Posidoniimonas polymericola: one gene and its partner. The protein of the gene in region 2 interacts with the protein of the main gene of each other region in a pairwise test. Links are inferred from orthologs where the notes say so. Each region holds a gene or a part of one and is shown on either strand. Other genes may lie near its edges.

Region 1 (5,832 bases), on a different replicon or contig from region 2:
TCACCTCGCCATACGCCCCCACCCCGATCTCGACATCCTGGCCGTCGACGACCGGATTGGGGTTCACGACGCCGACAACCGTCACGGCCGCGTGGACGGTCGCTGAGAACAGCAGCACCGGCAGCACAGCCGGCAGCACGCCGCGACCCAATTGGCGGGCTCGCATGACAGCGGGTCTCGGGAGGGAGAGGAAAACAAGAAGACCGTTCGGTCCCTCCAGAATGGCAGCGGCCGCACGCCGAGTCAACAAATGCTGGCCTCGCGGCTGCCACCCTGGACAGCGGCCGGCCACCTGCCGCCTAGATTACCGGTGTTTAATGGTCCGTTCCGCTTCTGGCACGGCCGTTGCTTCTCATCAGGCCAGCCACTCAACGGGTCAACGACCCGATTCACCAACGACCAGTTTCAGCACTCAACCGGAGGGAAAAACGATGGGACTTATTTGGGCGTGTATCGTGTGGGCCGTGTTTGGTTTGATTGCGGGCGCGATCGCGCGACTGCTGGTGCCGGGCCGTCAGGCGATGGGCACGCTGGCCACCATGGTGCTGGGCATCATCGGCTCGTTCGTGGGCGGCTTCATCGGCTACATGTTCGCCGGTGGCGAGCTGGTGCAGGCCTCGGGCTTTATCATGTCGGTGATCGGCGCCGTGATCGCGCTGCTGATCTCGATCTACGCCGGCAAGCGGAACGCGACTGTGTAACGCAAACGGCGACAACCGAAAAGACAAAACGCCGCGGGCCCGTCTGCCCGCGGCGTTTCTTTTTGCACTTGTCTCGCGCCGCTCACGCCCCCGCCATCGCGCGGCGGCCGCGGCCGTTCTGGGGCGGCGGCGTGGGCTTGGGCGGGGCGCTGGTCAGGCGGAACGAGCCGGGCGACAGGAACTCCTCGACGCGGTGGCGCAGCTCGGCCTCGAGGCTCACGCGGCGGCCGCTCTCGAGGATCACCGCGCCGCCGTCCGCCAGCATCAGCTGGAGCTTGAGCGGCATCTTGCCCGGGTAGCCGCGGACGATCTCGCGGAGCGTCTTGAGCCCCTCGGCGCCGTGGCGGGTCTCGTCCACCATGATGGTGACGCCGCTGGTGAAGCGGGTCTCGAGTTCGGCGACCGGCATCAGCTCGTTGATGATCAGGTTGACCTCCTCGGCGCCGGGCCGGCGGTCGACCACCGCGCGGATGCCGACGATCGCGTCGCCCACGACCTGGTCGCCGAACTGGGCGAACTGCTCGGGCCACATGATGCACCGCACGATTCCGTCGAGGTCTTCCAGGTCCCACATGGCGTACTTGCTGGGCATGCCGGGCTTGGGGTTCTTGGTGTGGCTCATCTTGATGGCGGCCAGCATGCCGCCCAGCACGACCTCGCTGCGGTGCTCCAGGTTGCCCAGGCTCTTGCTGGTGTGCGTGGCGTAGGTCCGCAGGATCTGCTCGTACTCGGCCAGCGGGTGGCTGGAGAGGTAGTAGCCGAGGACCTCCTTCTCGTAGGTCAGCAGCTGCTTCTCCTCCCAGGGCGCGGCGTCGGGAAGGTCGAGGCAGGCGTCCTCGGTCGCTTCGTCCTCGGCCTCGTCGAACAGGCCCTTCTGGCCGCTGCGGCGGTCGGCCATCGCCGAGGCGCCGGACTGCATCGCCCGCTCGACGCCGGCCATCAGCCGCGCGCGGTCGGCGCCGAACGAGTCGAACGCGCCGGCCTTGACGAGGGTCTCGACCGTGGCGCGGTTGCACGACTGGGGGTCGACGCGCTCGCAGAAGTTGAACAGGTCGGTGTAGGGGCCGTTGGCCTCGCGTTCGGCGACCACCGCGTCGGCGGCGCCGCCGCCGCACGCCTTGATGGCGGACAGGCCGAACAAGATCCGGCCCTCGCGGACCGCGAAGTCGACGAACGAGGTGTTGACGTCCGGCGGGACCACCTCGATCTCCATCCGCTCGCAGTCCTCCAGGTGCTCGACCAGCGCGTCCTTGCTCTTGAAGTTGCGGCCGGGGATGTCGCCCGACAGCAGGGCGGCCATGAACTGCACCGGGTAGTGCGCCTTGAGGTAGGCGGTCATGTACGCGATCAGGGCGTACGCGGTGGAGTGGCTCTTGTTGAAGCCGTAGCCGGCGAACTTCTCGATCATGCCGAACAGCTCTTCGGCCTTTTTCTTGTCGAGCCCCTTTTCCTGCGCGCCGTCGATAAACTGCTCTTGGAACTTGGCGATGATCGGCAGCTTCTTCTTGCTGATCGCCTTGATGCACTTGTACGCGTTGGACAGCTCGATGCCGCCCAGCAGGTTCAGGATCCGCATCACCTGTTCCTGGTACACCATGACGCCGTGGGTCTCGGCGAGGACCTCCTCCATCACCGGGTGCGGGTACTCGGCGGGCCGGCGGCCGTGCTTGACCTCGATGTACTGGTCGACCATGCCCCCCTCGAGCGGGCCCGGCCGGTACAGCGCGGCGGTCGCGATGATGTCGTGGAACTTGTCGGGACGCATCCGCTGCAGCAGGTCGCGGATGCCGCCGGACTCGAGCTGGAAGATGCCCTTGGTCTCCCCGCGGCAGAGCAGGGCGTACGACGGCTTGTCGTCCAGCGGGAACTTGTACGGGTCGATCCGCTCGCCGGTCGACTCCTCGATCAGGTCGATGCTGCGGGCCAGGATCGTTAGGTTGCGGAGGCCGAGGAAGTCCATCTTCAGCAGGCCGGCGTCCTCGACGTCGTTCATCGACCACTGGGTGATGACCTCGGTCTTGCCTTTGACGTGCTGCAGCGGCACGTACTCGCTGACCGGCTCCTTGGCGATCACCACCGCGGCGGCGTGCGTGCCGACGTTGCGCGCCAGACCCTCGATCTTGCGGGCCAGGTCCAGCAGCTCGCGGATCTCGGGGTCGCCCTCGTAGGCGGTCTTGAGCTCGTCGGACTGCTCCAGCGCCTTGTCGAGGCTGATGCCGAGCTGGTCGGGGATCATCGCGGTGATCTGGTCGACGCGGAAGATCGGCATCGACATCGTGCGGCCGACGTCCTTGATGGCCGCGCGGGCCGCCAGGGTGCCGAACGTGCCGATCTGTGCGACGTTGGCTTCGCCGTACTTCTCCTTGACGTACTGGATGACCTCGACCCGCCGCTCCTTGCAAAAGTCGATGTCGATATCCGGCGCCTCCAGCCGGCTGATGTCCAGGAACCGCTCGAACAGCAGGTCGTACTCCAGCGGGCAGACGTGACTCATCTTCAGCGCGAAGCAGACGATCGAGCCCACGCCGGAGCCACGCGCCGTGCACGGGATGTTGCTCGCCACGGCGAAGCGGACAAAGTCCCACACAATCAGGAAGTAGTCCGGGAAGCCGAGCGTGTTGATCACGTGCAGCTCGCGGTCGATGCGGGCCATGACCTCCTCGGACAGCTCGCCGGTCGCGTGCTCGGGCCCCGGGGCGACCCCGTCCTGCCAGCGGTGCGGGGTGTCGGCGTACCGCTCCTTGAGCCCCTTGATGACCAGCTCGCGGAGGTAGGCCTCGCTCTCCTTGATGTCGGGCTCGTCCTTGCCCGGCGCGGTGAAGGTCGGGAAGAACCGCTTGCCGAGCTCCAGCTCGAGGTCGACCGAGTCGGCGATCTGCTGGCTCCGCGCGAGGGCGTCCTCGTGGCCGGGCAGGGCGGCGTACATGTCCTCCGGGCCGCGGAGGTAGAACTGGTCGCCCTCCATCTTCATGCGGTTGGTGTCGGTGCGGTACCGGCCGGTGTTGATGCACAACAGGACGTCCTGCGCCTCGGCGTCCTCCTGGTTGACGTAGTGGGCGTCGGACGTGGCGACCAGCGGCATGCCCATGTGGTTGGCCAGGTCGACCGTCAGCTCGAGCGCCTGCCGCTGGATCTCGACGCCGTTGTTCTGGATCTCGAGGAAGTAGCGGTCGCCGAAGGTGTTGTGGAACCAGTGGACGATCTGCTCGCCCTGCTTGAGGGCCTCGTTGGTGGTTCCGCCGGCCAGCAGGGTGCGGCTCAGCTCGCCGCTGACGCAGCCCGACAAGCAGATGATGCCCTCGGAGTACTGCTTGAGGATCTCCTTGTCGATCCGCGGTTTGTGGTAGAAGCCCTCGAGGTACGCCCGGCTGGCGAGCTTCACCAGGTTCTGGAAGCCGGTGCGGTTCTGGGCCAGCAGCGTCAGGTGGTAGGCGGCCGCCTTGCTGCTGGACGCGCCGCCGCGGTCGCGGCGGCTGCCTGGGGCGATGTACGCCTCGTAGCCGACAATCGGGTTGATGCCCTGGTCCTTGCAGGCGCGGTAGAACTCCAGCGCGCCGTACAGGTTGCCGTGGTCGGTCAGGGCCAGGCCGTTCATGCCCAGCTCCTTGGCCCTGCCTACCAGCTTCTTGATCGGGCTGGCGCCGTCGAGCAGGCTGTAGTGGCTGTGGCAGTGCAGGTGAACGAACGGCTTCGCATCCATCGTGCGGCGGGTCCTTCCTCAAGAATGCGGGAGCAGGGCAGGGCGGGTGGAACAGAGCCCAGGTGTCTCAGTTCTCGGTAGCTTCGAGCACGCTCCAGCATTCTAGCGGCGGCGTGGAGGCGCCGCCAATCGGCCGAAAAACCTGCAGGATTCGCCCGCTGCGTTAAATCGCCAACGTCAAACGCCCACTTCAAACCGCCCACGTCAAACCGATAGCGCCGCGGCGACCAGCACGTTCACCACCGCCGCCACGCCCACCGCCGCGATCGCTACCGCGGTCGCCCGGGCGGTGACCAGCGTCACGGCCTTGTCGGCCAGCCCGTCGGACAGCCCGTCGCGCATGGCGAGCAGGTCGAGCCGGGCGTGGTCGCCCGGGGTGCCGGGGATGTGCTCGATAAGCCGCTCGGTGATTGCCCAGCCGGCGGCGCCGGTCAGCTTCTTGGCGATCCAGCGTCCCTGAGCGGGGAGCCAGCGGTCGAGCGAGTCGCCGCCGAACAGGTCGCCGAGGTGCTCGGCAAGCCGCTCCTTCGCCTGGCCGACCGTCGCGCCGTCGAGCTCGGCGGCCACGGCCTTGGAGCCCTCGGGCCGCTTGTCGCTGACGCCGAGCGCCTGCTTGAAAATCACCTTGCTGAGCATCGGCCCGACACTGGTCGCGTTGACCCAGTCGCGAAGGGTCTCGGTGACGGCCAGCCGTACGCCGCTCGCCAGGCCGGCTAGCATCACGCCGATCGACACCAAAATGCTGACCGCGACCAGCCGCCAGTACGCCTGATCGCTGACCAGGTAGTAGCAGAGCCCGCCCACCAGCAGGGCGAACAGCCCGCCGCCCAACAGGGCGCCGGTGAAGAAGCGGTGGAGGTTGTCGGTGACTAGCCGGAGCAGGAACTTCATGCGGAGAGCTTACAAGATAATGTCGAATGACCAAGCCGGAATGACCAATGGCCGTTGAACGAGAGGCCGTGTGGTCACTGCGGCTTGGTCATCGGCTACGTCACTCGCTGTCCGGCTCGCCGATCTTGCGGAGGTACTCGGCCAGCAGCGATTGGACGTCGAGCAGCTCCTGCCAGTTCTCGAAGGTGACCTCGACCGCCTCGCCTTCCTTGGGGGCCGCGACCGCCTGGATCAGCACCCGGACCCGCAGGTGCAGGTACTCAAGGATCTCGGAGAACTGGGCGGCCTGGGCCGGGCTGAGGCCGACCGGCACGTCGGGGGGCGAGGGGATGTGCAGCGTGCTGCGGAGCTCTTCCTCTTCGGACCACTGCAGCTCGGACTCGTCGTTGGGGCGGTCCTCGGCGCGGCGGGCCAGCTCGTCGGGGTCGAGGTCCTCGGCGATCGGGGTCCCGTTGGCGCGGAGCTCCTCCAGCCGGGCGGCGATCTGTGCGCGGGTGCCGTACAGCAGCACCGAGCGGCCGACGTGGATGAGGTCGCCGT
Region 2 (4,648 bases):
ATGAGCGTGCTGAGCTCCTCGTAGAACGGCATGCCCGGGGTGAGTTGCAGCCGCAGGCACTCCTTGAGGCTCCGCGCGCCGACCCCGGGGGGGTCGAGGTGCTGCACCAGCGCCAGGGCGCGTTCCGCAACGGCCATCTGCTTGACACGGAGCGCATCGGCGTCGCCGTTGAGGTCGGCCGGCAGCGGGGGGAGCAGCTCCTCGAGCGGCGTCTTGAGGTAGCCGTTGCTGTCGAGGCTGTAGATGATCCGGTCGGCCATCTTGCGGACCTCGTCGTCGGCCTCGAACCAACTCAGCTGGTGGCTGAGGTAGTCGGACAGCGACTCGGGACGCGCGACCATGTTGGCCATGGCGTCGTGGGCGCGGTCGGCGTCGGCCTCCATCTGCCCGCGCGAGGGGCGGCTGCGCTCCTCGTAGTCGTCGGGCAGGTTGTCCGCCATGTTGATCAGGCGTTCAAAGTCGTCCTCGTTGTTGGCGTCTTCCTTGACGACCAGCTCGCGCTCACCGTCTTCGGCGCTCTCGTACTCTTCGACCGGCTCCTCGCGGTCGGAGTCTTCGCTCGGCTCCACCAGGTCCAGGCACGGGTTGTCCTCCATCTCCTGCTCGATGCGTTCCTGCAACGCCATGATCGGCAGCTGCAGGATCTCCATCGACTGGATCATCCGCGGCGCAAGCACCTGCTTCTGAGCCAGCTGCATCTGTTGCCCGAGAGACAACCGCATAGGATTTCCCGTTCGTGAATAATAGGACCAGCGGCGACTCACCCTCTTGGGCGTCGACGCGGCGGTAGAGGTAGCATACCCCTGGCAAATCCAGAAGGTCAAACGCCTTGTCCCGCAAGCAGTGCGTGTATAGTCGCGGGAATGGCAGGGAAGCGGCCCCTGCAAAGAATAGCTCAGCCGGACCCGTGGGGGCGTTGGGAACCGCCCCTGGGTCGGCTTGGTCGTCGAACGACCGTAGCGGAAATGCCGCCTGAGCCTCGAGATTGCCCGGGCGGGACCAGCCCCGCGTCCAAGCGGCCTAGCTGCCCCCGCCTATCAGTCCCTCGAGGCCCGGCAGGTTCAGCCCGCCGGTGACCTCCTGGATCGCCTCGGCGCCCTTCTGCTTGGCCTGGGTGAGGGCGTCGTTGACCGCGGCGGGCAGCAGGTCCTCGATCATCTCCTTCTCCTGCTTCTCGAGCAGCCCTGCGTCAATCCGTACGGCGAGCACCTCGGCCTGGCCGTTAGCGTCGACCTCGATCAGCCCGCCGCCGGCCGAGCCGGTCACCTTCACCTGCTTGAGCTGCTCCTGAACGGCCTGCATCTTGCCGCCCAGTTCCTGCGCCTGCTTCATGAGGCCGGCGATGTTTCCAAGTCCTTTGAGCATGTCTGTTCTCCGTAGGTAGGCCGCGGGCGGTCGCCCGAGGGATCAATTCTTGTTGGCGGGCGGCACGTAGCGGAGCTTGTCGGGTTGACCGTCGAACAGCTCGAGGGCCGCCTGCACAAACGGCCGCTGAGCGATTTCGGCCTGGCGCTGCCGGCGGGTCATCCGCTGCTGTGGCGCTGTCACGGCGGGGGCCTTGGCCTCGAACTCGAGGTGCAGCCTGCGGCCGGCCAGCGACTCCAACGCGTCTTCAAGTTGCTGCTTGTGCGCGGGCTGGTCGCACGTGTCGCGGCTGACGGGGTTGTCGAACCGCACGCAGACCCGCCGCTCGTCGACCGCGCCGACTGACACCGCCATCGCCGCCAGGTTGCCGAGGATGCCGCCGACCTGTTTGGAGACCGCCTGCCAAGCCTGCTGCAGCTTGTCGTCGGCGATTGTGTCGCCGGCGGCGGCCGAGGCACTGGGCACTGTGCTGCTAGAGTCGGCGTTCCCTGAGTCGGCGTTTGCTGAGTCGGACTCTTGCTCAGCCTCCTGCAGCGCGGCGTTGGCCGCCGTGGCGGCGTCGATGTCGCGCGGGCGGGGCGGGGCGGGCCGCGGCCGCGCCGGCTCGGGGGGACGCTCGGCGGTGGGCGCGGGGCTGATAGGACGCGGGGCCGCGGCGGGAGGCGGGGCGGCGCCGCTGCCGTTCAGCTGAGAGGTGGCAGGAGCAGCGGACGCGGTGGCATTTGCGGCGCTCGGCTGCTGATTTTTTTGCGGGGCCGTACCAGAGGGGGCCGTACCAGAGGGGGCCGTACCAGAGGGGGCTGGGGCAGACCCGCCCGTCGGCGCGCCAGACGCCGGGGTCGTCCCCGCCGGCGTCGGAGGTTTCGGTTGCGGGGCCGGACCGTTGTCTGGCCCGTTGTTTGGTCCTTTGCTCGGCCCGACCGGGCGTTTGGCGGGCGGGCCCGCGGGGGGCGTCCCCCCCTCACGCAGCGACGCAACCAAGTCGGCCAGATCGTCGAGGTCTTCGAGGTGGCAGACTCTGACTACCGCCATCTCGGCCAGCGTGCGGCTGTGGACGCTCACCCGCAGCCGGGCGGCGGTCTCGTCGAGCACCTGCAGGATCGCCAGCAGCGTCTGCGGGCCGAGCGCGCCCGCCAGCGAGGTGACTTCTTCGGCCTGGCTCGGCAGCGCGTACAAGGCGGCGTCCATCCCCGCGCCGACCGACACCGCCATCACGTCGCGGAAGTAGCCGAGCAGCTGGTCGAGCAGCTGCCCGACGTCGGCCCCACCGGCAATCGCACTGTGCACCTCTGCCAGCGCGCCGGCGGCGTCACGCTCGGCCAGCCGCCGCGCGAGGTCGCTGACCCGCTGGGCCGGCGCAATGCCGAGCAGCCGGTTGACGTCCTCGCCGGTGATCGCGCCCTCGGACACCGCCAGCAGCTGCTCGAGCAGCGACTGGCTGTCGCGCATCGAGCCGGCCGCCCTCATCGCCAGGATCTGCAGCGCCTCGACATCAATGCCGACGCCCTCCGACTCCGCGATCTGCGCGAGCCGCGTCTGGATGGCGGTCGACTCGATGCCGGCGAAGTCGAACCGCTGGCAGCGGGACAAGATCGTGATCGGGATCTTGTTGGGCTCGGTCGTGGCGAACACAAACTTCACATGCTCGGGCGGCTCCTCGAGCGTCTTCAGGAGGGCGTTGAACGCCTCCTTGGTGAGCATGTGCACCTCGTCGATGATGTACACCTTGAACCGCGCGCGGCTCGGGCGGATCGCCACGTTCTGCCGCAGCTGGCGGATCTCGTCGATGCCGCGGTTGCTGGCGCCGTCGATCTCGAGCACGTCGACGTCGTCGCCGGTCGACACGCTGCGGCACACTTCGCACTGGTTGCACGGCGTCGGGGTTGGGCCCCCGTCCGGATTGCCCGTGCAGTTGAGCGCCTTGGCCAAGATCCGCGCGGCCGACGTCTTGCCAACGCCACGGGCGCCAGTAAACAGGTACGCGTGCCCTACCCTGCCCGTGGCGATCGCCTGCTTAAGCGCCTGCGCGACGTGCCCCTGGCCGATCAGCTCGTCGAACGTCTGGGGCCGGTACCGCCGCGCCACCACGACGTACTCGTCGTGGTGCGGAGCCCCCGGAGAGTTTCCGGTGGGGTCGTGGTTGCCAGCAGCGGTTTCGGACATGCCCGTGGCCCTCGGTCACGCCCGCTGGACGGGCAAAAAGAACCCCCCGGCAGGTCCGGCGGCCAGTTGATCAGTGGGGGGAGAGTCAGACGCCAAGAGCTGGCGGCAACGCGGCGGTCGGCGAGAGGCCCCCGCACCTGGTTCACAAACTTATGGCTGCAGTGTTTCCACCCTGACCAGGTTCGCAAGATCCCCATCACAGGGACCCCTCGCCGGCCGCCCCGCGGGCCGCCATGTAGATCCGTATTATGCCCGACGCCCCCGCCGGGAGTCAAAGGGGCGTCCGCGTCCGCTGGCTCGGATCGTGCGGGCGGATTCTACGGATTTGCTAAGAAATCCGGCCTGCCGCGTAGACTACTCGGCTTCGGCGTAGGCTTTCCGCATCGCCTCGGCGGCGGTCAGGTCGCGCAGCTTCGCCTCGGCGATCTGCGCCTGCTGCTGGGCGTCCCCCATCTGCTGGGTGACGCCGGCGAGCTGATCCTCGCTCGCCTTGAGCTGCGCGGAAAGGTCCCGCTGCTCGTTCTGCAGCGAACGGAGCCGACCCTTGAGCTCGTCCAAGCGGGCCTTGGCCTCGGCGACCGCGTCGGCCTTAGCCTGCACCGCGGCGGCGGCCGCCTGACGTTCGGCCTCGGCCGCGCCGAGCGACTGGGCAATGCTCGTCTGGTTAGCCGTTAGGCTCTGCGAGCTTTCGGTCAACGCCGCGATCGCCCGCGAGAAATCAGCCACCTCGGACTCAATCGCCTCACGGGCCGATACCAACTGCTGGCCGGCCGCCTCGGCGCCCTGGGCGGCCTCCGCCGCGGCGCTCGCCGCCGTGCGTAGCTGGTCCAAGGGCGGCAGGGCTGCCCGCTGCTTCTCGACCGCGGCCAGCTGCGTCGACGCGAGCTCGGCCGCCTGCTTGGTTGACTTTTGCGTTTCACGCAGCTTGTCGCGCTGCACGCGGGCCGCCTTGCGTTGCGACTGCAGCTTGGCTACCGCGCCGTTGGCGTCGCTGTAGGCGTGCTCCAGCAGGGCCAGCTTGGCGGCCGCCGCGTCGGCGGCCGCGGCGTCTCCTTCGGCGGGCGGCGACTGCTCCTGTTGCGTGCGGAACTCGGCCAGCTGTTTTTCGACCTCAGCGAAT

What was found. Proteins that work in one complex are often made in the same cells at the same time.
Region 1: the proteins of dnaX (region 2) and dnaE interact in binary tests that used the Escherichia coli proteins (3 or more experiments, as listed by UniProt). The link is inferred for Posidoniimonas polymericola from one-to-one orthologs.

Annotation. Positions count from the first base shown.
Region 1 is NZ_SJPO01000018.1:71,350-77,181, reverse strand. Bases 584-4,723 are described here. They hold dnaE (DNA polymerase III subunit alpha), read right to left. Parts: upstream 4,402-4,723; coding sequence 784-4,401; downstream 584-783. Other genes in these bases: Pla123a_RS23960 (hypothetical protein), read right to left, coding at 4,606-4,723; Pla123a_RS23970 (GlsB/YeaQ/YmgE family stress response membrane protein), read left to right, coding at 584-701. In the rest of the region: Pla123a_RS23975 (hypothetical protein), read right to left, coding at 1-166; more of Pla123a_RS23970, read left to right, coding at 432-583; more of Pla123a_RS23960, read right to left, coding at 4,724-5,292; Pla123a_RS23955 (FHA domain-containing protein), read right to left, coding at 5,393-5,832. UniProt on the Escherichia coli protein: DNA polymerase III is a complex, multichain enzyme responsible for most of the replicative synthesis in bacteria. This DNA polymerase also exhibits 3' to 5' exonuclease activity. The alpha chain is the DNA polymerase catalytic subunit.
Region 2 is NZ_SJPO01000002.1:661,297-665,944, forward strand. Bases 969-3,924 are described here. They hold dnaX (DNA polymerase III subunit gamma/tau), read right to left. Parts: upstream 3,529-3,924; coding sequence 1,408-3,528; downstream 969-1,407. Other genes in these bases: Pla123a_RS06450 (YbaB/EbfC family nucleoid-associated protein), read right to left, coding at 1,021-1,365; Pla123a_RS06465 (WD40 domain-containing protein), read right to left, coding at 3,883-3,924. Outside these bases: rpoN (RNA polymerase factor sigma-54), read right to left, coding at 1-722; more of Pla123a_RS06465, read right to left, coding at 3,925-4,648. UniProt on the Escherichia coli protein: Part of the beta sliding clamp loading complex, which hydrolyzes ATP to load the beta clamp onto primed DNA to form the DNA replication pre-initiation complex.